3 regions of the Cupriavidus sp. 94F1 genome follow, and region 1 is predicted to be linked to each of the others. Evidence: predicted binding sites of a transcription regulator. Region 1 holds the regulator's gene; each other region holds the start of a gene.
The links. The regulator sigma-54, encoded in region 1, starts transcription at its own class of promoters, with help from an activator protein. The targets are predictions, from matches to a motif close to TGGCANGNAANCTGCTTT.
Positions count from the first base shown of each region.

Region 2: AC3FJ6_RS13915 (GTP cyclohydrolase II) is a predicted target of sigma-54. The motif match lies at 5,057-5,074, and genes of this name have one in related genera.
Region 3: AC3FJ6_RS15650 (pilin) is a predicted target of sigma-54. The motif match lies at 5,019-5,036, and genes of this name have one in related genera.

Region 1 is NZ_JBYOJT010000003.1:13,284-19,922, reverse strand. It holds gene rapZ (RNase adapter RapZ) at 1-308, opposite strand, end outside; gene AC3FJ6_RS07765 (PsiF family protein) at 478-816, opposite strand; gene AC3FJ6_RS07760 (hypothetical protein) at 815-979, shown strand; gene hprK (HPr(Ser) kinase/phosphatase) at 1,012-1,983, opposite strand; gene AC3FJ6_RS07750 (PTS sugar transporter subunit IIA) at 2,050-2,505, opposite strand; gene hpf (ribosome hibernation-promoting factor, HPF/YfiA family) at 3,005-3,358, opposite strand; gene AC3FJ6_RS07740 (RNA polymerase factor sigma-54) at 3,409-4,890, opposite strand; gene lptB (LPS export ABC transporter ATP-binding protein) at 5,066-5,866, opposite strand; gene lptA (lipopolysaccharide transport periplasmic protein LptA) at 5,890-6,534, opposite strand; gene lptC (LPS export ABC transporter periplasmic protein LptC) at 6,599-6,639, opposite strand, start outside.
Region 2 is NZ_JBYOJT010000005.1:47,451-54,089, reverse strand. It holds gene AC3FJ6_RS13940 (glycosyltransferase family 39 protein) at 1-871, opposite strand, end outside; gene AC3FJ6_RS13935 (hypothetical protein) at 1,270-2,085, shown strand; gene AC3FJ6_RS13930 (amino acid ABC transporter permease) at 2,165-2,449, opposite strand; gene AC3FJ6_RS13925 (amino acid ABC transporter substrate-binding protein) at 2,608-3,519, opposite strand; gene AC3FJ6_RS13920 (acyltransferase family protein) at 3,752-4,855, shown strand; gene AC3FJ6_RS13915 (GTP cyclohydrolase II) at 5,142-6,380, shown strand; gene AC3FJ6_RS13910 (URC4/urg3 family protein) at 6,377-6,639, shown strand, end outside.
Region 3 is NZ_JBYOJT010000005.1:444,529-451,167, forward strand. It holds gene AC3FJ6_RS15625 (GAF domain-containing protein) at 1-381, opposite strand, end outside; gene AC3FJ6_RS15630 (Bug family tripartite tricarboxylate transporter substrate binding protein) at 384-1,361, opposite strand; gene AC3FJ6_RS15635 (gamma-glutamyltransferase family protein) at 1,407-3,236, opposite strand; gene AC3FJ6_RS15640 (LysR family transcriptional regulator) at 3,369-4,310, shown strand; gene AC3FJ6_RS15645 (YnfA family protein) at 4,535-4,852, shown strand; gene AC3FJ6_RS15650 (pilin) at 5,090-5,599, shown strand; gene AC3FJ6_RS15655 (tripartite tricarboxylate transporter substrate-binding protein) at 5,673-6,639, opposite strand, start outside.

The DNA.
Region 1 (6,639 bases):
TGGCGGCGGCGCGTCTCCGAATACCGCTGCACCAGCGCATCGGTATTGGCCGTCAGGAACAGCACCTGCACCTGATGATGGGCGGAAAGCTCGCGGACGGTGTCCGGCAGCCGCGCCAGCGACTCGCGGCTGCGAATGTCCGTGGCCACGCCAAGATGGGTATAGCCCTGGTCGGCCAGATAGGCCGTGAGCTCGGGGATGAACTGGGCCGGCAGGTTGTCGACGCAGTAGTAGCCTGCATCTTCCAGGACGTTCAGGGCGACCGACTTGCCGGAGCCGGAAATTCCGGTGATGAGAATGATCCGCATAGCGACGCAAGGATAGCACCGCAAGGTAACCGCGTCATGACAGCTTGTCCCAGACAAAAATGGCGAATCGCAGAGGATTCGCCATTTTCCGAGGGAACATTGCCCGGATCGGGCCGCGTAACGGTTTGTGAACCCCGGGGTGATGAACCGGGGGTGCGAACCGCGCCGATCAGGTTGCCGGCTTGGCCGACAGGCACTCGCTCTGTGCCTTCTTGTATTCGTCGCCCTTCTTGCCCTTGTTGGCCTTGGAGCACGCGGCCATCTTTTCCTGCTGGGTCTTCGGCTCGGCTGCCGGGGCGGGGCCGCTGGCCGACAGGCACTCGCTCTGCGCCTTCTTGTATTCGTCGCCCTTCTTGCCCTTGTTGGCCTTGGAGCAGGCCGCCATCTTTTCCTGCTGCGCGGTCTTGCCGGACTTCTCGGCAGCGGCCGGAGCCGAGGCGCCCTGGGCAAACGCGGCGGTGGCGAACAGGGGGGTAACCAGCAAACACATCGCGATCAGCTTTTTCATGCTTCTCTCCTGGCTGTGGAAACACATCGTGGCCGCGCGCCATGCCGGCGTCTGGCAGAACCTGGGCTCGGCGCCCATTACAGCACAAAACGGCGGCCGCCCGCAGTTCGTTGACGAAGGGCCATGCCAGGCTTGTAAGCAAATGAAAAACGCCCGCGAATGAAGCGGGCGTTTGCACACGGGCGCGGTAGCGGCTCAGAGCAGGCGACCTTGTCCGCGCGATACCACGTCGGCCTGCATGGCCGCGCGCTGGCGGTCCATGAAGTCGCGCAGGGTGTCGATGCCGCGCAGTCGCAGGATCGTGTTGCGCACGGCGGCTTCGACCAGAACGGCCAGGTTTCGGCCGGCCGCCACCTGGATCTTCACCATGTGGATCGGCAGGCCCAGCACGTCGAGGTACTGGGAATCGAGCGGCAGCCGTTCGAATTCGCCATCATTGCGACGTACCAGCTGCACCACGAGCTTGAGCTTCATCTTCCGGCGCACCGCCGTTTCGCCAAAGATCGTCTTGATATCGAGCAGGCCCAGGCCGCGCACTTCGAGCAGGTTCTGCAACAGCGGCGGGCAGCGGCCTTCGATGAAGTCGGGGCCCAGCCGGACGAAATCGACGGCATCGTCCGCCACGAGGCCGTGGCCGCGCGAAATCAGTTCCAGGCCCAGCTCGCTCTTGCCCAGGCCCGATTCGCCCATGATCAGCACGCCCATGCCGAGGATGTCCAGAAATACCCCGTGCATCGTCACGCGCGGCGCGGAGATGCGCGACAGGTAGAGGCGCAGGTGATCGATCACGGCCGCCGAGGACACCGGCGTGGTGAACAGCGGGGTCGACGAGCGCGTGCAGCGCAGTTCCAGGTCGGGCGGGGGCTCCATGCCGTCGGCCACCACCAGGAACGGCGGCTCCAGCAGGATCAGTTCGCCCATCTGGCGCTTGCGCGGTTCGTCGTCCAGGCGTTGGTAATACTGGATTTCGGGTTTGCCCAGCACCTGGATCCGGTTGGGGTGGATCAGGTTCAGGTGGCCCACCAGATCGGCGGCGGAAGTGGCTTCGCGAGCGAATTCGACGTCAAAGGCCCGGTCGGCACCTTCCAGACCGGCGACCCACGACAGTTTGATGTCGGCTGCGTTGTCGTCGAAGATCGACTGCGAGGTGACGCCGGTGAGTTCCATGCGGGATGCTTTCTACGAGGGGGGCGGTATGGCTTCAGGCGGCCAGCCAGGCCGGCCTGCGGATCGTCACGGATGCCATTCGATCAGCAACTGGTGGACGGCTTCGGGCGTGGGCAGCGTGGCCAGCCCTTCGCGCATCTCGCGGTCCGACAGCAACTGTGCGATTTCCGAGAGAATTTCGAGGTGCTGCTGGGTGGCCTGTTCGGGCACCAGCAGGAAAATCAGCAGCGAGACCGGCTTGCCGTCGGGCGATTCGAACGGAATCGGCTCGGCCAGGCGCATGAAGCCGGCCAGCGGCTGCTTCAGGCCCTTGATACGGCCGTGCGGAATGGCGACGCCGGCACCCAGGCCGGTCGAACCCAGCGATTCGCGGGCGAAAAGGTTGTCCGTGACGGTGGCGCGGGCCACACCATGGTTGTTCTCGAACAGGAGCCCGGCTTGCTCGAAGACCCGCTTCTTGCTGGTGACGGTGACGTCGAGATGGATGTTGCCGGGTGGCAGCAATTTGGCCAAACGATTCATGGGCGATGCACGAGAAGTCAGGTTGGCGATACGGCGCACAAATGCCGTCCCGCCGGATGGGGCAATTCAGGATATCGAGTGCTTGGTGGACGCCCGCATTGGAACGTCCGGCTCATTATAGAGCAGGGCCACAGCGCGCTTGTGCACTGCAGCGCCGGCGCCGCGGGTGGTGCCGCGGATTGGCCGGCCGGATTGCCCACCCGGATATTGCCGCCGGCGCCCGCATGATCTTCCGTCACGTGGCCTGCCGTTCGGGTCACCGGGACCGTTCTGCCTGTCGTTCTTGTATGGCGCAGCATACACCGAGCCGCGCAAGATGCGAACACCCCCGGCAAATCAATTGGTTTCGGCCGTGGTGGGAAGGTAACGGAGAATGTCAGCCCGACGCGGGCGCGCACCCATCAAAAAAGCCGCGCAGATGCGCGGCTTTGCTCTCTTCCTGTCAGTCCTCTCGGGGACGCTGACGTCCGCCTCGAGGGGCAGTCAAGGATTTGCCAGCCTATTGTTGCTGTAGCTGGGCTTCAGCCATCTGGTACTTGACCGCTTCCCGGTCATGACCCTGCACGCGGTCCTTGTAGCGGATCACCTGCCGGTCGAGCTTGTCGACCAGACAGTCGATCGCAGCGTACAGGTCTTCATGGTGCGCTTCGACGAAGATGTCCTTGCCCTTGAGATGCAGATTGATTTCCGCGTACTGACGCTTGTCCTTTTCCTTGTGGTTGTCGACAGATAGCAGCACGCTCACGCCAATGACCTGATCGAAATGCCTGACAATTCGCTCCAGTTTCGTTTCCACATACTCACGCAGCGGCGGCGTGATGTCGAGGTGGTGTCCACTGATCTTGAAGTTCATAGCGCTTCTCCTTCTGAAAGAGCCGCACCAGGCAGGCGGTTGCGGCTCGGCTACAAAGACTTGCGGAGATTGACTGCGGGGATCTTCAGTGCTTCGCGATATTTGGCCACCGTGCGGCGTGCGACCACAAAGCCCTGTTCGCCCAGCAATTCGGCGATGCGGCTGTCGGAAAGAGGATTCCTGGGTTCTTCGGCTCCTATCAGTTGCTTGATCAGCGCGCGGATCGCCGTGGAAGAGGCCGCGCCGCCCGTCTCCGTGGAGACGTGGCTACCAAAGAAGTACTTCAACTCGAAAGTACCCATTGGCGTGGCCATGTATTTGTTCGTGGTCACCCGGGAAATGGTCGACTCATGTAAACCGAGTGTATCGGCAATTTCCCGCAAAACCAAGGGCCGCATCGCTATTTCGCCGTGCGAAAAAAAGTTCTTCTGACGCTCCACAATTGCCTGCGCCACACGCAGGATCGTGTCGAATCTTTGCTGGATGTTCTTGATAAGCCACCGCGCTTCCTGCAGCTTTTGTTGCAGTCCCGCAGCCCCCGCTTCGCCTTTTGCACCGCGCAAGATCTGCGCGTACATGTCGTTGATGCGCAGGCGCGGCATCACATCCGGATTCAGCTGGGCAATCCAGCCGCTGCCGCTCTTGCGCACGAACACGTCCGGCACCACGAAATCGGCCTCGGGGCGGCTGTACGCATGTCCTGGGTACGGTGCCAGCGAGCGGATCAGGTCGTGCGCCGCCTTTAGTGCAATGTCGTCCACCTGCAGCGCTTTCTTGAGGCGCGTGTAATCCCTGACCGCCAGCAGTTCAAGATGGTGATTGACGATGGACAGGGCCAGTTCGCGCTGAGGATGCTGCAACCGTTTCAATTGCAGGCTCAGGCATTCGGCGGCATTGCGCGCGCCCACGCCGGGCGGATCGAAGCTCTGCAGCAGCGTCAGCATCGCCTGTACTTCTTCCACCTCGAATTCGAGTTCTTCGGGCAGTTCGGTGCAGATTTCCTCGAGTGACGCACTCAGGTATCCGTCGTCGTCGAGCGATTCGATGAGGAAGATGGCCAGGCCCTTGTCGCGCGCCGAAATCTTGAGCGGCGTCAGCTGTTCCATCAGGTACTCGCGCAGCGTGGGATCCGCATCGCGCAACTGCATCGGCGTCTTTTCGTCTTCGTCGTTCTGCGGGCGGCGCGCGAAGTCGTCGAGGCTCCAGTCGTTGCCGTAGTCCTCGGCACCGGAATCGCTGAAGCCTTCTTCCTCGCCGCCGGACGCATGTTCGCTGCGATCGTCGCCGTTGGCCTGCGGTTCGGACGGGGCCGGCGCCGGGGCGCTTTGCAGATTGACGGAGCCGTCAGCCGCCACGCGCAGCGGGCTTTCGATCCAGTCGTTCTCGCGTTCCAGCAGCGGGTTTTCCGTCAGCGCCTGTTCCACCTCCTGTTGCAGTTCGAGCGTGGAAAGCTGAAGCAGCCGGATGGACTGCTGCAGTTGCGGCGTGAGGGCCAGATGTTGGGAGAGGCGGAGCTGAAGCGAAGGTTTCATGCGACCTATTCTATGCGCATCTTTCCGTTGTTGGAACGGAATTTGCTACAACCTATCGCTTCGGCTTCCTGATCGGCAACGGCTTTGAAATAGCCGCGGGCAAGTGCGGTAAAAATGACCTGCCGATGACCTGCCGAAAACCTGTCGGCAGTGTGGCCGCGGAGGCGGCACGGTCTTACATGCGGAAGTTCTCGCCCAGATAGACGCGGCGCACCGACTCGTTGGCGATGATTTCCTCGGGCTGGCCGGCGGCCAGCACGGTGCCTTCGCTGATGATGTACGCGTGGTCGCAGATACCCAGCGTTTCGCGCACGTTATGGTCGGTGATCAGCACGCCGATATTGCGCGCCTTCAGGAAGCTCACGATGCGCTGGATTTCGCCCACGGCGATCGGGTCCACGCCGGCGAACGGTTCGTCGAGCAGGATGAAGCGCGGGGACGACGCCAGCGCACGCGCGATTTCCACGCGGCGGCGCTCGCCGCCCGACAGCGACAGCGCCGGGTTGTTGCGCAGATGGGCGATCTGCAGGTCGTCGAGCAGCGAATCCAGGCGGCGTTCGATTTCGGCCTTGGGCAGCGGCTTGCCGTTTTCCACCTGCAGTTCCAGCACCGCGCGGATGTTCTCTTCCACGTTGAGCTTGCGGAATACCGACGCTTCCTGCGGCAGGTACGACAGGCCCATGCGGGCGCGTTCGTGGATGGCCAGTCCGCTGATGTGCTCGTCGTCGAGCACGATGTCGCCTTCGTCCAGCGCCACCAGCCCCACGATCATGTAGAACGACGTGGTCTTGCCGGCGCCGTTGGGGCCCAGCAGCCCCACCACCTCGCCGCTTTTCACGTCGAGCGATACGTCCTTGACCACCGTGCGCGTGCCGTAGCGTTTCTTCAGGTGACGCACGACCAGCGTGCTGCTGTCGGTGCGGACGGCGGATGCGGAGGACGTGGCAGAGGCGGTGAGCGTGGCGGAATCGTTCATCAGGACTGGCTGGAGGTAAGGCGTTAAGGCTTGGGCGCGGTGGACGGCTTCAGATCCAGCGGTGCGCCCGCAGCGGCGGGGGCGCTGGCGTCCGAGCGCGGCGACAGCACCGCGCGCACGCGGCCCGACGTATTGCCGGCCGTGGTGTTGTTGTCGCCGCCGGTGGCGGTGTAGTACTCGTTGCGGCTGTCGTAGGTGATCACGGCGCCGCGGATCTCGTCGATGATCTTCGCGCCCACGCCCGACACGCGCGCCGCGCGGGCATGCCCGATCAGCTTGTTGATCTCGGACTTGCCGTCGTATTCGATGCGGTCGCCCCAGCCGTCGATGTACTCGTCCACGCCGTCGCGCTTCTGGCGGATATACGCCTGACGGCCGGGCTTGGACGTGGCGATGGCGTACTGGTAACCCTCGGGGTCGGTGCGCAGCTCGGCCGCGTCGGACTTCAGCACCATGGTGCCCTTGGTCAGCACCACGTTGCCGGTAAGGGTGTAGATCTGCTTGACGTCATCGTAGCTGGCGTTGTCGGCCTCCAGCACCAGCGGCTTGCCCTGGTCGGCGCGCTCGGCAAAGGCCGGCGCGGCCAGCGTCAGGCCGAGGGCGGCGATGGACGCCAGCAGGGCGGGCGCGAGGCGGCGACAGGGCGATGTCGTCAGGGATGCAGTCATGTTTGGCGAATGGTGAGATAAAGACGGCGGCCAGGATGCGCCGGAGCGTTTGCGTCCCCCGGGGTCACTGGGTCCTGGCCTGCCCCTGCGGCGGGTTCATGATGA
Region 2 (6,639 bases), on a different contig from region 1:
CCCACATGCGCGGCACCAGGCCAAGCCAGGGCAGCATGCCGGCCAGCAGCAGCGGCACGAAATACCAGACCGAACCCTTGCGAGCGTGGACCGTGGATGTATAGCGGTCCCAGTGCTCGTGGATAAAGAAAAAGTGAGGAAATTCGGGGTTCTTCGTCGAAATCAGCCAGAACCAGGGCACCGTGACCACCAGCATGGCCAAGATGCCGGTCGGCAGATGCAGGCGTCGCCACAGGCCGAGATCGCGTGTCAGCAGCGTATAGACCACCAGCACCAGACCGGGCAGAGCGATGCCCACCAGGCCCTTGGTCAGGATGGCGACCCCCATGGCGACCCAGCACGCCAGCATCCAGGCGCGGCGGGCGCCGGGCGGCGTGTCGGGGTGCTGGGCCAGCAGCATGCAGCCGAGCACGCAGGCCAAGGCGCCGGACAGCGTCATGTCCAGCGAATTGAAATGGCCGGCCACACTCCACATCGGCATGGCCAGCATGACCAGGCCCGCCAGCAGCCCGGCGCGGCAGCCGAACCAGCGCGCGGTGGCCAGCATCGTCACACCCAGCCCGACGATGCCCGACAGCGCCACGCACAGTCGGGCCTGCCAGTCGCCCACGCCGAACAGTTCGTATGCGATGGTCGTCACCCACATGTGGAATGGGGGTTTTTCGAAGTATTTCAGGGCGTTGTAGCGGATCGTCACCCAGTCCCCGGTAACGAACATCTCGCGCGAGATCTCGGCGTATCGGCCTTCGTCCGGGCGCAGCAAATGGCGGTAATCGAGCGTGCCGAACCAGACCAGCAGCACGGCGAGCACGACGAACACAACCATGCCGACAGGCAGCCCGGCTTGGCGCGTGGGCGAAGAACTACGCATATTTCTCCTGAAATGGCCGGGGTCCCGGAGGCTGTTCCTGCATTCGCCTTGTGGCGAACACCCCACAACGCGGGACGCCCCGTCCCGGTGGACACGAACGGCGCGGCGGGCTGTGCCTCCCGCGCAAGGCCTGCAAAGGCGTGGTCCGGAGGTCAGTTTTCGGGCAAGGCGACCGCTACGGGCGCGCAATGGTAGCACGAGCGCATTTCCAGCCTCGCCGTTTTGGCTCGCAAAGGGCGCTGGGCTTGGACTTGGGGGCGTTTCCGCCGCGCCGATTTCGCGTAATACTTGCGCCATTCCGGCACTTGCCTGGCAGAAACCGACCCTGCCTCCGCCGGCCCTCGATACGGACGATCGCCATGAGACCGGCGTTGCTGGTGTGGTTGCTGACAGGTGTGATGAATACGGCATTTGGGCAGGCGTCGGCCCCCGATGCTGCGCCGGTGTCGGGCATGTCGCCGCCAATGCCCGGTGGCGCGGTGCTTTGCGACGCGCCCTGGTTCCGCTCCGGCTCCCGCGTGCAGTTGGAGGGCGACGGCTCCATGCCGATGTCCATCACGATGACCTTGCGCGACGTCATGCGCACCGCCCGCGGCTGCAGCGCCCAGCTGGAGGTGCGCTCGAAGTCGGCACTGTCGGCCTTGATGGGCCCGCCCGTCGTCATGGATCAGGTCCACGAGATCAATATCGACCGTAACGCCGCCACGGCACGCACGCGCATCGACAGCCGCAACGCCGTGATCAATGCCCGTGCCCGTTATGCGCGCATGTTCGGCGAGGCGTCGTTCAATGGCAGCGGTGTCTTCAACTACGCGGGCCTGGAAATCAAGGAAGGCGCCACGCTGGAGGGAGAATCCTTCCAGTCCAGCGTGTCGCTCAAGATCTATCCGCTGGGCAAGGATGAAGTCGTGGGCACGATGCAGGCCTTGCACGCATCGATCATCGTCGGCTCGCGCCATGTGGGCCGCAAGCAGATGATCAACACGGTCATGGGCCGCAAGGAGTGCATGCCCATCACCTACGAGAAGCGCACCTCGCTGGGCCCCCTGATGGTGGGCGACGAACTGCTGCAGCTCGAACCGAGCGTGCTGCACGTGACCGACTGGTACTGCCCCATGGAAGCATTCGTGTTGCGCACGGAAATCCGGCAGAACAACGAGGTGCAGCGGGTGGACGTGACGGCGCTGGAAATGTTGCGGGAGGAGGGGCAGTAGCTTCCCTCCCTTTGTCCAGAACATAAAAAAGGAGCCGTATGGACTCCTTTCTTTTGTTGGGCAGGCGCGGGATTGGCGCTCAATTCCCTTGCGCTGGCTTCTTCGCCGGGGCCTTTTTCGATTTCGACTGTTTCGGGGCGGCGGTGGACTGGTCGGTCAGGTCCGCACGGGTGCTCTTGTTCGCGCCCTGGGAATACGGGTCGAACTTGTCGCCGGACTTGGCGCCCTGGCTGTAGGTGTCGAACTTCTCGCCCGACTTGGCGCCCTGGGAATACGGGTCGAACGACTTCTTGTCCTGTGCGATGGCAGCCACGGATGCAGTGGCCAGTCCCAGCGCGACGGCGGTGGCGATCAATTGCTTCATGGAAATCTCCTCTGAGTTGCCGCCCGGGGCAGTAATTCTCGATGGCGGTCGCGTTGTTGCTGGTCCTACCGGACGGTAGAACCAGGCTCAGGCCAGTGTGGACAAGGCCGCAAAGGGCGTCAACTCAGGGCTTTTCCGGGGAGATACTCGGAAAATGCTTATTCCGTCACAGCGTCGGAAGGGTGTTTCCAGGCTTGCAGCACTTCGGTCGAAGGCGCCAGCGCCAGGTTGGTGCCGCGCGTGCCGATCGGTTGCTGGAACCAGCGTTTCTGCAGGGCGGCGGCATCGGGGCTGGCGAACGTCCTGATCAGCGTCTGGTCTACCAGCTGCTTCCACTCGGGATCGGCCTTCGACATCATTAGCGCGTTCTGTTCCACCGACAGGGCCGGGCCGACGATCACGTACTGGGACGGGTCCTTCGACTTGGCGCGCAGGCCGGCCAGCAATACGTCGTCCATCACGAACGCCTGGGCGCGTCCCGTTTCCAGCAGCAGGAACGATTCCCCGTGATCCTTGGCGTAGACGTCACGGAAGCCATACTCGCTCTTCAGGCGGCGCACGTGGCGGTCGCCCGTGGAACCGGCACTGGTCACCACCGTCTTGCCGCGCAGGTCATTGAACGACTTGATGCCGGAATCGGCGCGCACCAGCATGCGCACGGTGGAAACATAGTGCGACACACTGAAGGCCACCTGCTTCTGGCGCTCCAGCGTGTTGGTGTTCGGTGCGCAATCCAGGTCGGCCAGGCCGTTGACCATGGCGGGAACACGATTCTGGGGCGTCAGCGGCAGCCAGCGCACCTTCAGGTCTTTCAGTCCCAGCTTCTGTTTGGCCGCCTCGGCCACGCGCAGGCACAGGTCCACCGCATAGCCGGCGGGCTGGCCCTTGTCGTCGGCGAACGAGAAGGGCAGGGCCGATTCGCGATAGCCGAGTGTGATCGTGCCGGTATCGCGGATCTTGTCGAGCACCGGGCTCGGGCTCTGTGCGTGGACGGCCGGCACGACGGTGGCGGCCAGGGCAACACCAGCGATCAGGCGGCGGACGGCGGGGAAAGCGACAGACTGGAACATGTTCGAGGGTGAGGCAGCTGCACGGAAAGACGCAAGGGTATACCCCCGGAGAGCGGGCACGAAGAATTTGTTTCTTATTAGCTAATGCCCGAGAGTAGTGCAATGAAAGTTGCCTTTTCGCCACGTCGTAACCCGATTTACAAGCGTTACGGGGCCGGTTACCTGCCCATCGACGGATGAATGCACCGATGCGGGTACAATTCGGCCCACTTTGTACCCCCGCAAATAACAAATGAGCCCCCGTCCTTCCCGTCTGGCGTGTGTAGACGCTCTGAAGGCGGTCAGCTCGCAGCTGATCGTATTGCACCACCTGGCGTTCTACGGACCGATGTCCGATGCTGCCCAGACCCTGGCGCCCGGCCTGATCGGCTGGCTGGCCGACTACGCGCGCATAGCCGTGCAGGTTTTCCTTGTCATCAGCGGATTCCTGGCCGCGCGCAGCCTGGCGCCAGGCGGCCGTCTGACCGTGGCGAGCCCCCTGCAGACCATCTGGCGCCGCTACCAGAAGCTGGTGGTGCCGTTTGCCGCGGCCATCCTGGTGGCGATTGCCGGTGCCGCCATCGCCCGCACCTGGATGCAGCACGATTCCATCCCGGCCGCGCCGCACCTGGCGCAATTCGTCGCGCATGTGCTGCTGCTGCACAACATCCTCGATGTGGACGCGTTGTCCGCCGGGGTCTGGTATATCGCCATCGACTTGCAATTGTTCGCGTTGATGGTGCTGGCGCTGTGGCTGGCACGCGCCGTGGCCCGCGATGGGCTGCCGCTGGGCGTGCCGATGGTAGGCGTGCTGGCGATGGCCTCGCTGTTCTGGTTCAACCGTGATGCCACGTGGGACATCTGGGCCGTCTATTTCTTTGGCGCTTACGGCATGGGATCGCTGGCCTACTGGGCGTCGAATCCGGGCCGCTCGTTCATGCCGCTGCTGGCGCTGGCCGCGATGGGAATGGCCGCGCTGGCGGTGGACTTCCGCCTGCGGATCGCGGTGGCGCTGGCCACGGCGCTGCTGCTGGCCGTCTCGCGTCGTGGCGGCTGGCTGGAAAGCTGGCCCGCCGGTCGCCTGACCGCGTATTTCGGCCGCATTTCCTATTCGGTGTTCCTGGTGCACTTTCCGGTGTGCCTGGTGGTCAATGCGGTGGTCACCCACCTGGTGCCGGGCCGGCCCGGGCTCAACGCGCTGGGCATGGGGCTGGCGTGGGTCGCCAGTAACGTCGCCGGCGCGCTGTTCCACCGCTATGTGGAGGCCGCCAGCCCGGTGCGTGCGCTGGTGAACTGGCTGACGGCCGATCTGCCCCAGTGGGGACGCGGGCGCCTCGGTCATCGGGCGGAAGGCTGATCCTCCCGCAATGCCAACGCCAGAACGGCACGTTCGACCGAACGTGCCGTTTTTGTTGGTGCCGACGCCGGATGCGGGGCGCGCCGGAATCCGGTGCGCGCTGCACCGGGATGTACCGCACGCGCCCTGCGGGGCGCCGCATCGAGGCACGCCGCCGGTGCGTACGGGATGCCACGGACGGTAACAACCCCACTTGGGCGTTGGCACGAACGTTGCCTACTATGAACACATAAACCTGACCATCTGGTCAGGATTCGTGTTCCGGTTTCATACCGGGGAGGCGACCATGTCCGACCATATCGTCCTGACCTCGCACGCGCGGCGCGACAAGCCGGCCGAGCCGATCCACTGGGGCGCGCCCACGGCGGCCGGGCGGGGGCCCGTGATCGCCAGCCTGACCGACCCGACCCAGCGCAACGTGATTGGCACGCACGCCGGGGCCTATGCGATCTACCGGGCGCTGGCCGTGGCCTCGGGCAGCCTGCAGCGCGCGCATCGCCCCGACCTGACGGACACCGCGCCGGCCGAGCCGATCGGCCCCCATGCGCAGTGGGGCGACCCCGACAAGATCGTATCGCTCGATCCGTGGGGCCATCTGGTATCGACGGTCTTTGCCGACCGCATCGCCGCCGGGTTCGACATCCGGCCCACCATCGCCATCACGCGCGCCCATATCAACATGCCGGAATTGCTGGCCGCCATCACGGCGGGCCGCCTGGCCCCGGATGGCGACATCCTGTATCCCAACGGCGATGTGCGCGTCACCAAGGCCGCCATCGATCCGGTCTGGTACCTGCCCGGCATCGCGCGCCGGTTCGATATCAAGGAGAGCATCCTGCGCCGCAGCCTGTTCGAGCAGACTGGCGGCATGTTCCCGGAACTGGTCACGCGGCCGGACCTGAAGGTCTTTCTGCCGCCTATCGGCGGCATGACGCTCTATTTCTTTGGCGATATCAGCAAGCTGGGCCAGCCCGAGACCCGGGTGGCCTGCCGCGTCCACGACGAATGCAATGGCTCGGACGTATTCGGATCGGACATCTGCACATGCCGGCCCTACCTGGCGCATGGCATCGAGGTCTGTATCGAGATGGCCCAGCAGGGCGGCGTCGGGCTGGTGGTCTATAACCGGAAGGAAGGCCGCGCGCTGGGCGAGGTGACCAAGTTCCTGGTCTACAACGCACGCAAGCGCCAGGTAGGCGGCGACCGCGCCGAAACGTATTTCGCGCGCACCGAGTGCGTGGCCGGCGTGCAGGACATGCGCTTCCAGGAACTGATGCCGGATGTCTTTCACTGGCTCGGGATCCGGCGGATCGACCGCTGGGCCTCGATGAGCAACATGAAGCATGGCGCGCTGACGGCGCAGGGGATCGAGGTGGTGGAGCAGGTGCCCATCCCCGAGGCGCTGATCCCGGCCGATGCGCGCGTGGAAATCGATGCGAAGGTGGCGGCGGGTTACTTCACCAGCTACACGCCGCCGGATGCCAACGAACTCGCCCTGGCAAAGGGCAGGGGGTTGAACGAATGAACGAGTATTCCGCAGGAGGTACGACCGGACACGAACCCGGCACGGGCAGCGGCTGGCACAGCCCGGTGCCGCCCGATCATCCCGCTTCCGCACTGCTGAGCGGCGAAGCGGTGCGCACGCATTGCGCGGTCGTGACCGAATTCGTCGCATCCGGCGAGTCTGAACTGTTTACCTGGCACCCGGACCGTATCCACGCGATTGCCGACTACGTGGCCGCCACCATCCGGCGGCGCTACCCCGATCTCCAGGTGCCTTACCA
Region 3 (6,639 bases), on a different contig from region 1:
GTGGCACAGCGGCACGTTGACCACGCCGTTCAGGCCCAGCGCGCGGATCGTGGCGATGTCGTCGAATACGGCGGCCAGCGCCGCGTCGCCTTCGCCCACGAAGACTTCGCCACGGTCCAGCAGCTGGCGTGTCCAGCCCGTATCGCCCTTGACCTTCTTGCCGCCGGGCGGATAGGCCACCGGGTCCGACGACCAGAGCCGGCGGATTTCGCGGCTTTCCACGTGCCAGGCGTTGATCGTCAGCAAACCCGGCCCGACGATATCGAGCGTGGCTGCGCCAACGGCGTCCATGACAGCCTGCGGCGTGGCGGCGGCGCGCAGGCGGTCGAACAGCGGATGCAGGTGCGTTTGCCAGTGGCCCAGCGTATCGACGCTTGCCATCGTCACTCTCCGTGGATGCCCAGGTCCTTGATCAGCTTGCCGTAGCGGTCGGCATCGCGGCGCAGGATCTTGGCAAACTCCTGCGGCGTCGAGGTGGCCGTTTCCACGCCGATCGCGTCCATCTTGGCCTTGACCTCTGGCAGCGACATCACGCGGTTGATTTCGGTGTTCAGCCTGGCCACCAGCGCGGGCGGCATGTTTTTCGGACCGAACGCGCCGTACCACACCGACAGTTCATACCCGGGGATGGTCTCGCCCACGGTCGGCACATTGGGCAGCAGCGGCGACCGCCTGGCCTCTGTCACCGCCAGCAGCTTGAGCTTGCCGGCCTTCACGTGGGGCAGCGTCTGCGTGCCGGCCGAGAACAGCAGCTGGGTCTGACCCGCCACGGTATCCACCACGGCCGGCGCACCGCCCTTGTACGGCACGTGCAGCATCTGGATGCCCGCCATCTTCTCGAACAGCACGGCGCTCAGGTGGTTGGTCGAGCCGGGCCCGGCGCTGGCGTAGGCCAGCTTGCCGGGATTGGCGCGGGCGTAGGCGACCAGTTCCTTGACGTTATTGGCCGGCACCGACGGATGCACGACCATCGTGTTGGTCACGTAGGCCAGCAGGCCCAGCGGCGTGAAATCCTCCACGCCCTTGAACGGCATGTTGGCCATCAGCGCCGGGTTCATGGCGTGCGTGCTCATCGAGCCGATCAGCAGCGTGTAGCCGTCGGGCTGGGCACGCGCCACCATCGCCGAGCCGATGTTGCCCGACGCACCGGGCTTGTTGTCGACGATCACCGGCTGGCCCAGCGACTTTGTCAGGTGCTCGGACAGCACGCGCGCCAGGATGTCGGTGGAACCGCCGGCGGCCCAGGGCACGATCAGCGTGACCGGCTTGGCGGGATAGGTGTCGGCGGCCCCGGCGTGGCCGGCGAACGACATGGCCAGCGCGGCGGCACCGCACAGCAGGCTTTTCAATACGGACCTCATGATGCAACTCCCCTTCTGTCTTCGAACTGTCTGATGTGATGCGATTCAGCGGCCCACGGCATAACCCTGCATGCCGCGCGCATTGGCGCCCGCGCGCAGCACCAGGCGACCCTTGCCGTCGCGCTCGCGCGTGCACGCCGACATGCGGCCTTCGGACCAGTCTTCCCCTACGCGAACTTCGTGCCCGCGGGCGCGCAGGGCTTCGATGGTGGTGGCCGGGAAGCGCGACTCGACGGTGATGCGGTTCAGCGTGGTCTGGCGCGGCCAGAACGATTGCGGGAAATGGTCGATATGCCAGGCCGGCGCGTCGATCGCTTCCTGCAGGTTCATGCCGTGCACCGCATGGCGCATGAAGAAGGCCAGCGACCATTGGTCCTGCTGGTCGCCGCCGGGCGTGCCGAAGACCATATACGGTTCCCCATCGCGCAGGCACAGCGACGGCGACAACGTGGTGCATGGGCGCTTGCCCGGTGCCAGCGTATTGGGCAGGCCCGGCTCCAGCCACGTCATCTGCAGGCGCGTGTTCAGCGCAAAGCCCAGCGCCGGAATGGTGGGGCTCGACGACAGCCAGCCGCCCGACGGCGTAGCCGCCACCATGTTGCCGTGGCGGTCAATCACGTCGATATGGCAGGTATCGCCGACGAACACTTCGCGCTCGGCCCATTCGCTGACCGGCGGCAGCGCCGCGAACGTGGGCTCGCCGATGCCGAAGCGCGTATCTGCCGCGGCTAGCGTGCGGTCGGCCACGGTCAGGTCCGGCATACGCGGCGCGCGGCCCTTGAGCGCGCCCGGCTGCATCGTCAGCGACGCGCGGTCGCCGATCAGCGCGGCCCGCGCGGCCAGGTAATGCGGATTGAGCAGCGCACAGAGCGGACTGTCCTCGAACAACGGATCGCCGTACCAGGCCGTGCGGTCGGCCATCGCCAGCTTGGCGGCCTCGGCAATGGTGTGGACAAATTCGGGCGAGGTCGGCGCGTGGGCATCCAGATTGGCGTGGCGCAGCATGCCAAGCTGCTGCAGGAACATCGGGCCCTGGCTCCAGATATCGCACTTGGCCACCGCATAGCGGCCGAAGTCGAGCGAGACCGGCGCTTCCACGGTGGGCTTCCAGCCGGCCAGGTCGTCGTAGCGCAGCAGGCCGGTGTGCTTCTCGCCGGTGGTGTCGCGCACGGGGGTGGTGCGGCAGTATGCGTCGATGGCCTCGGCCACGAAGCCGCGATACCAGCAGTGCATCGCCGCGTCGATCTGGCCTTCGCGGCTGTCGCTCCGGCTCACGGCCGTCTCGACGATGCGTGTGTAGGTATCGGCCAGCACGGGCAGCGTATGTAGTGCGCCGGGACGCGGCACGCGGCCATCGGGCAGCCAGGTATCGGCCGAACTGTGCCATTCGTCACGGAACAGCTGCTGCACGGCCAGGATGGCCTGCGAGATGCGCGGCACCAGCGGGAAGCCGTTGCGTGCGTAACCGATGGCCGGCGCCAGCACGTCGGCCAGCGACCACGTGCCATGGTCGCGCAGCATGGTCAGCCACGCGCCGAACGCGCCGGGCACCGTGGCGGGCATCAGGCCGATACCGGGCATCAGTTCCATGCCCTGCTTGCGCAGCGCCTCCGGGTCGGCCAGCGCCGGGGCCGGGCCCTGGCCGCAGACCGAGCGCACCGCGCGGTCCTTTTCGCTCCAGAACAGGATCGGCACCTCGCCGCCGGGGCCGTTCAGGTGCGGTTCCACCACCTGCAGCACGAAGCCCGCCGCCACGGCTGCATCGAACGCATTGCCGCCGCGCTCCAGCACGCCCATGGCCGTCTGGGTGGCCAGCCAGTGGGTGGAAGCAGCGACGCCGAACGTGCCGACGATCTCGGGGCGTGTCGTGAACATGGGCAAATGACTCCTGTTTGATGCATTTGATTTGTGGTTCGAGTATAGGCAGCCGAAATAACTGCCAACGTCGAATAACTTATCGTTGCATTACCATTCGGTTATACCCATTCGCCGCCTTCTCGCCCCGCCATGCCGATTGCCACCGACAAGTTGCTGCATCAGATCGTGTCGCGCCTGCGTCTGCGCCATTTGCCGCTGCTGCTGGCGCTGGAGCGGCAGCGATCCGTGTCGCGCGTGGCGGCCGAGATGAACCTGTCCCAGCCGGCCGTGACCAAGGCCCTGCGCGAGATCGAGGACATCTTCATGACGCCGCTGTTCACGCGCACGCGCAACGGCCTGGAGCCCACCGCCACCGGCGCTGCCGTGCTGAGCCACGCGCGCATGACGCTGGCCGATGCCGAGGCGCTGGGCCGGCAACTGGCGGTGATCGAGGCCGGCCGGCGTGGCCGGCTGCGGCTGGGCGTGATCCCCTACACGGCCCGCGCGGTGCTGGACGCCGCGCTGGCGTACGGGCTCAACCAGCAGCCACGCCTCTCGGTGGTCGTGCGCGAGGGCACCACCGACGAACTGGTCGGCGCGCTGCGCCAGCACGAACTGGACTGCGCGATTGCGCGCTCGTTCTACCTGGCGGGGGAAGACATCGTGCAGGAGCCGCTGTACCGGGAAGAGCCAGTGCTCGTGGTACCTTCGCGGGCCAGGGCGCGGCTGTCGCGCGGCGACCTCGACTGGAAGCGGCTGGCCGAACTCGACTGGATTCTGCCGCCGCCGCATACGCCGGTACGCCGTACGATCAATACGATGTTCGCGGTGGCCGGCGTGGCGCCGCCGCTGCCGATCGTCGAAACCTACTCGATCAAGCCGATGGCCACGCTGCTGCGCAGCCAGCCCGACGCCATCACCATCGTGCCGCGTGCCGTGGCCGCCGAACTGATCGAACTGGGCGACGCGGCGACGCTGCCGTTTTCCCTGAGTTGGGATTTGCCGCCTGTGGGCGTGATGTGGCGGCGGGAGTCAGAGGAGAACGATCTGGTGAAGCCGCTGGTGGCGGCGTTGAAGGCGGCGGTGGGGTAGTGGGATTTGGGGGCGGTGGATGGGGATGGGCTTGCCCTCTCCCCCAACCCCTCTCCCATTTCATGGGAGAGGGGAGAACACCACGAGGCCTTCAAAGGCTTGCGTTTTGCTCCCCTCTCACGCCGGCGGGAGAGGGGCCGGGGGAGAGGGCATCGAGGTTCAGCTTGCCGGCATATGGCAATTTGAACCGCCAGCACCTTCCATCAACCAAGACAAACAATCCAATGAAGACCGTTGTGCTCTACGTCCTGACCGCCCTGGCCGAAATCCTCGGCTGCTACCTGCCCTACCTTTGGCTGCGCCAGAACGCCAGCCCCTGGGTGCTGCTGCCCGGCGCGGCTTCGCTGGCGGTCTTTGCCTGGCTGCTGACCTTGCACCCCGACGCCTCGGGCCGGGTCTATGCCGCCTACGGCGGTATCTATATAGCAGTGGCCATCGTCTGGCTCTGGCTGGTGGACGGCGTGCGGCCCAGCATCTGGGATATGACAGGTGTCACAATCGCCGTCGCCGGCATGGCGGTAATCGTGTTTCAGCCGCGCTGAACTCAGATTAAGGGCGAATTAAGCGCCACTTTTTCTGACAAAATCCGTCACTTTATGCATCTTGAGCCACACCCTACCAGAGTGGGGTGACAGGATTTGGCAGACACATCTGGTTACAGGTGACAAGAAATCTCACATTTCAACGATTTCTAGCCGAAATGTGACCTGGCACACCTGTTGCTCTATAGGACCCCGACAGCAGCTGCTGTTCTCAACTAATTCAAAGGGGTCAATTCCATGAAAAAAGCACGGATGGGAATCCACCAACGGGTCCAGAAGGGTTTCACGCTGATCGAACTGATGATCGTGGTCGCGATCATCGGTATCCTGGCTGCGATTGCGATTCCGCAATATCAATCGTATGTCGCGAAGTCGCAGATCAATCGCGTGATCGGTGAAACGTCGGCGCTGCGCACGGCTGTCGAAACCTGCCTGAATGAAGGTCGCACGACTGTTGTGACGTCGGCAAACCCGGGCGCGACGGAGTGCAATCCTGGCCGCACCGTATCGACCTTGCTAACTAACGCTGGCGGCATTCCTGTCGTCGTGCTGACGACTGACCCGATGACCATCTCGGCCACATTGGGCAATACGGCATCGGCTGCAGTCTCTGGCGCCGTCATTACGTGGAACCGTGTGGCAAACACCGGCAGCTGGAGCTGCAGCATGACCGCTGGCACGTCGTCGAGCTGGAGCGCAAATTACGCTCCGGCAAGCTGCCCGATCGTTGCTCCGGCAGGTGGTTAAGTAGAAATAGGCCACATCTGAAAAAGCCCCGGACTTTCCCCGGGGCTTTTTTCATTTCTGGCCGGCGATGAAGTCACCCCGCCTCCCCCCGCATCCCAATCTCCCCGATCAGCTTCCCATACCGCGCGTTGTCCGCTGCCACCATCCGCGTGAACTGGGCCGGTGAATCGCTCTTCCGAAGTTCCCCCGCATTGGCCTTCATCGTCGCGTCTAGCTTTCCGCTCCCCTGCAGCGCCGCCACCGCATCGAATAGCCGTTTCGCCATGGGCGCCGGCAGGCCGGCCGGGGCGAACAGGCCGCTCCAGTTATCGAGTACGAAGCCCGGCGGCAGCGAATCGGCCAGCGTCGGCACGTTCGGGAAGTAGCTGGTCCGCGCGGCCGATGACACCGCCAGCGCGCGGATCTGGCCGTTGCGCAGGAACGGCGCCGCCGTGGACATCACCGGCATGCCGAACTGCGTCTGGCCGCTCAGCATCGACGTCAATATCTCGCTGGCGCCCTTGTACGGGATATGCACGGCCTCGACATGGTGCTGGTGCAGCAGCGATTCCACGGCCAGATGCGAGACGCTGCCCTTGCCGCCCGAGCCGTAGTTCAGCGCGCCGGGCTTCTGCTTCATCGCGTCGATCAGCTCGCGCGCCGTCCTGAAGGGCGACGACGCCGGCACCGCCAGCACCACCGGGCCGCCCGACAGCGCCGAGATCGCCGTGAAGTCGCGGGCGGCGTCGTAGGGCTGGTCCTTGTACAGATGGACGTTGATCACGTGCTGGTTGGCCAGGATACCCAGCGTGTAGCCATCGGGCTCGGCGCGCTTCAGCGCCCGGGCGCCGATGATGCCGCCGGCCCCGCCGATGTTCTCCACCACCAGCGGCTGCCCCAGCACCGGCGACAGTTCCGCCGAGATGGTGCGGGCGATGGAATCGGGCGCGGTGCCCGCGATGAACGGCACGATCAGCCGGATCGGGCGCGACGGATACGGCGCGGCGGCCACGGCCACGCGGCTCATCACGCCCCCCAGTGCGGCGGCACCGGCTGCGGCG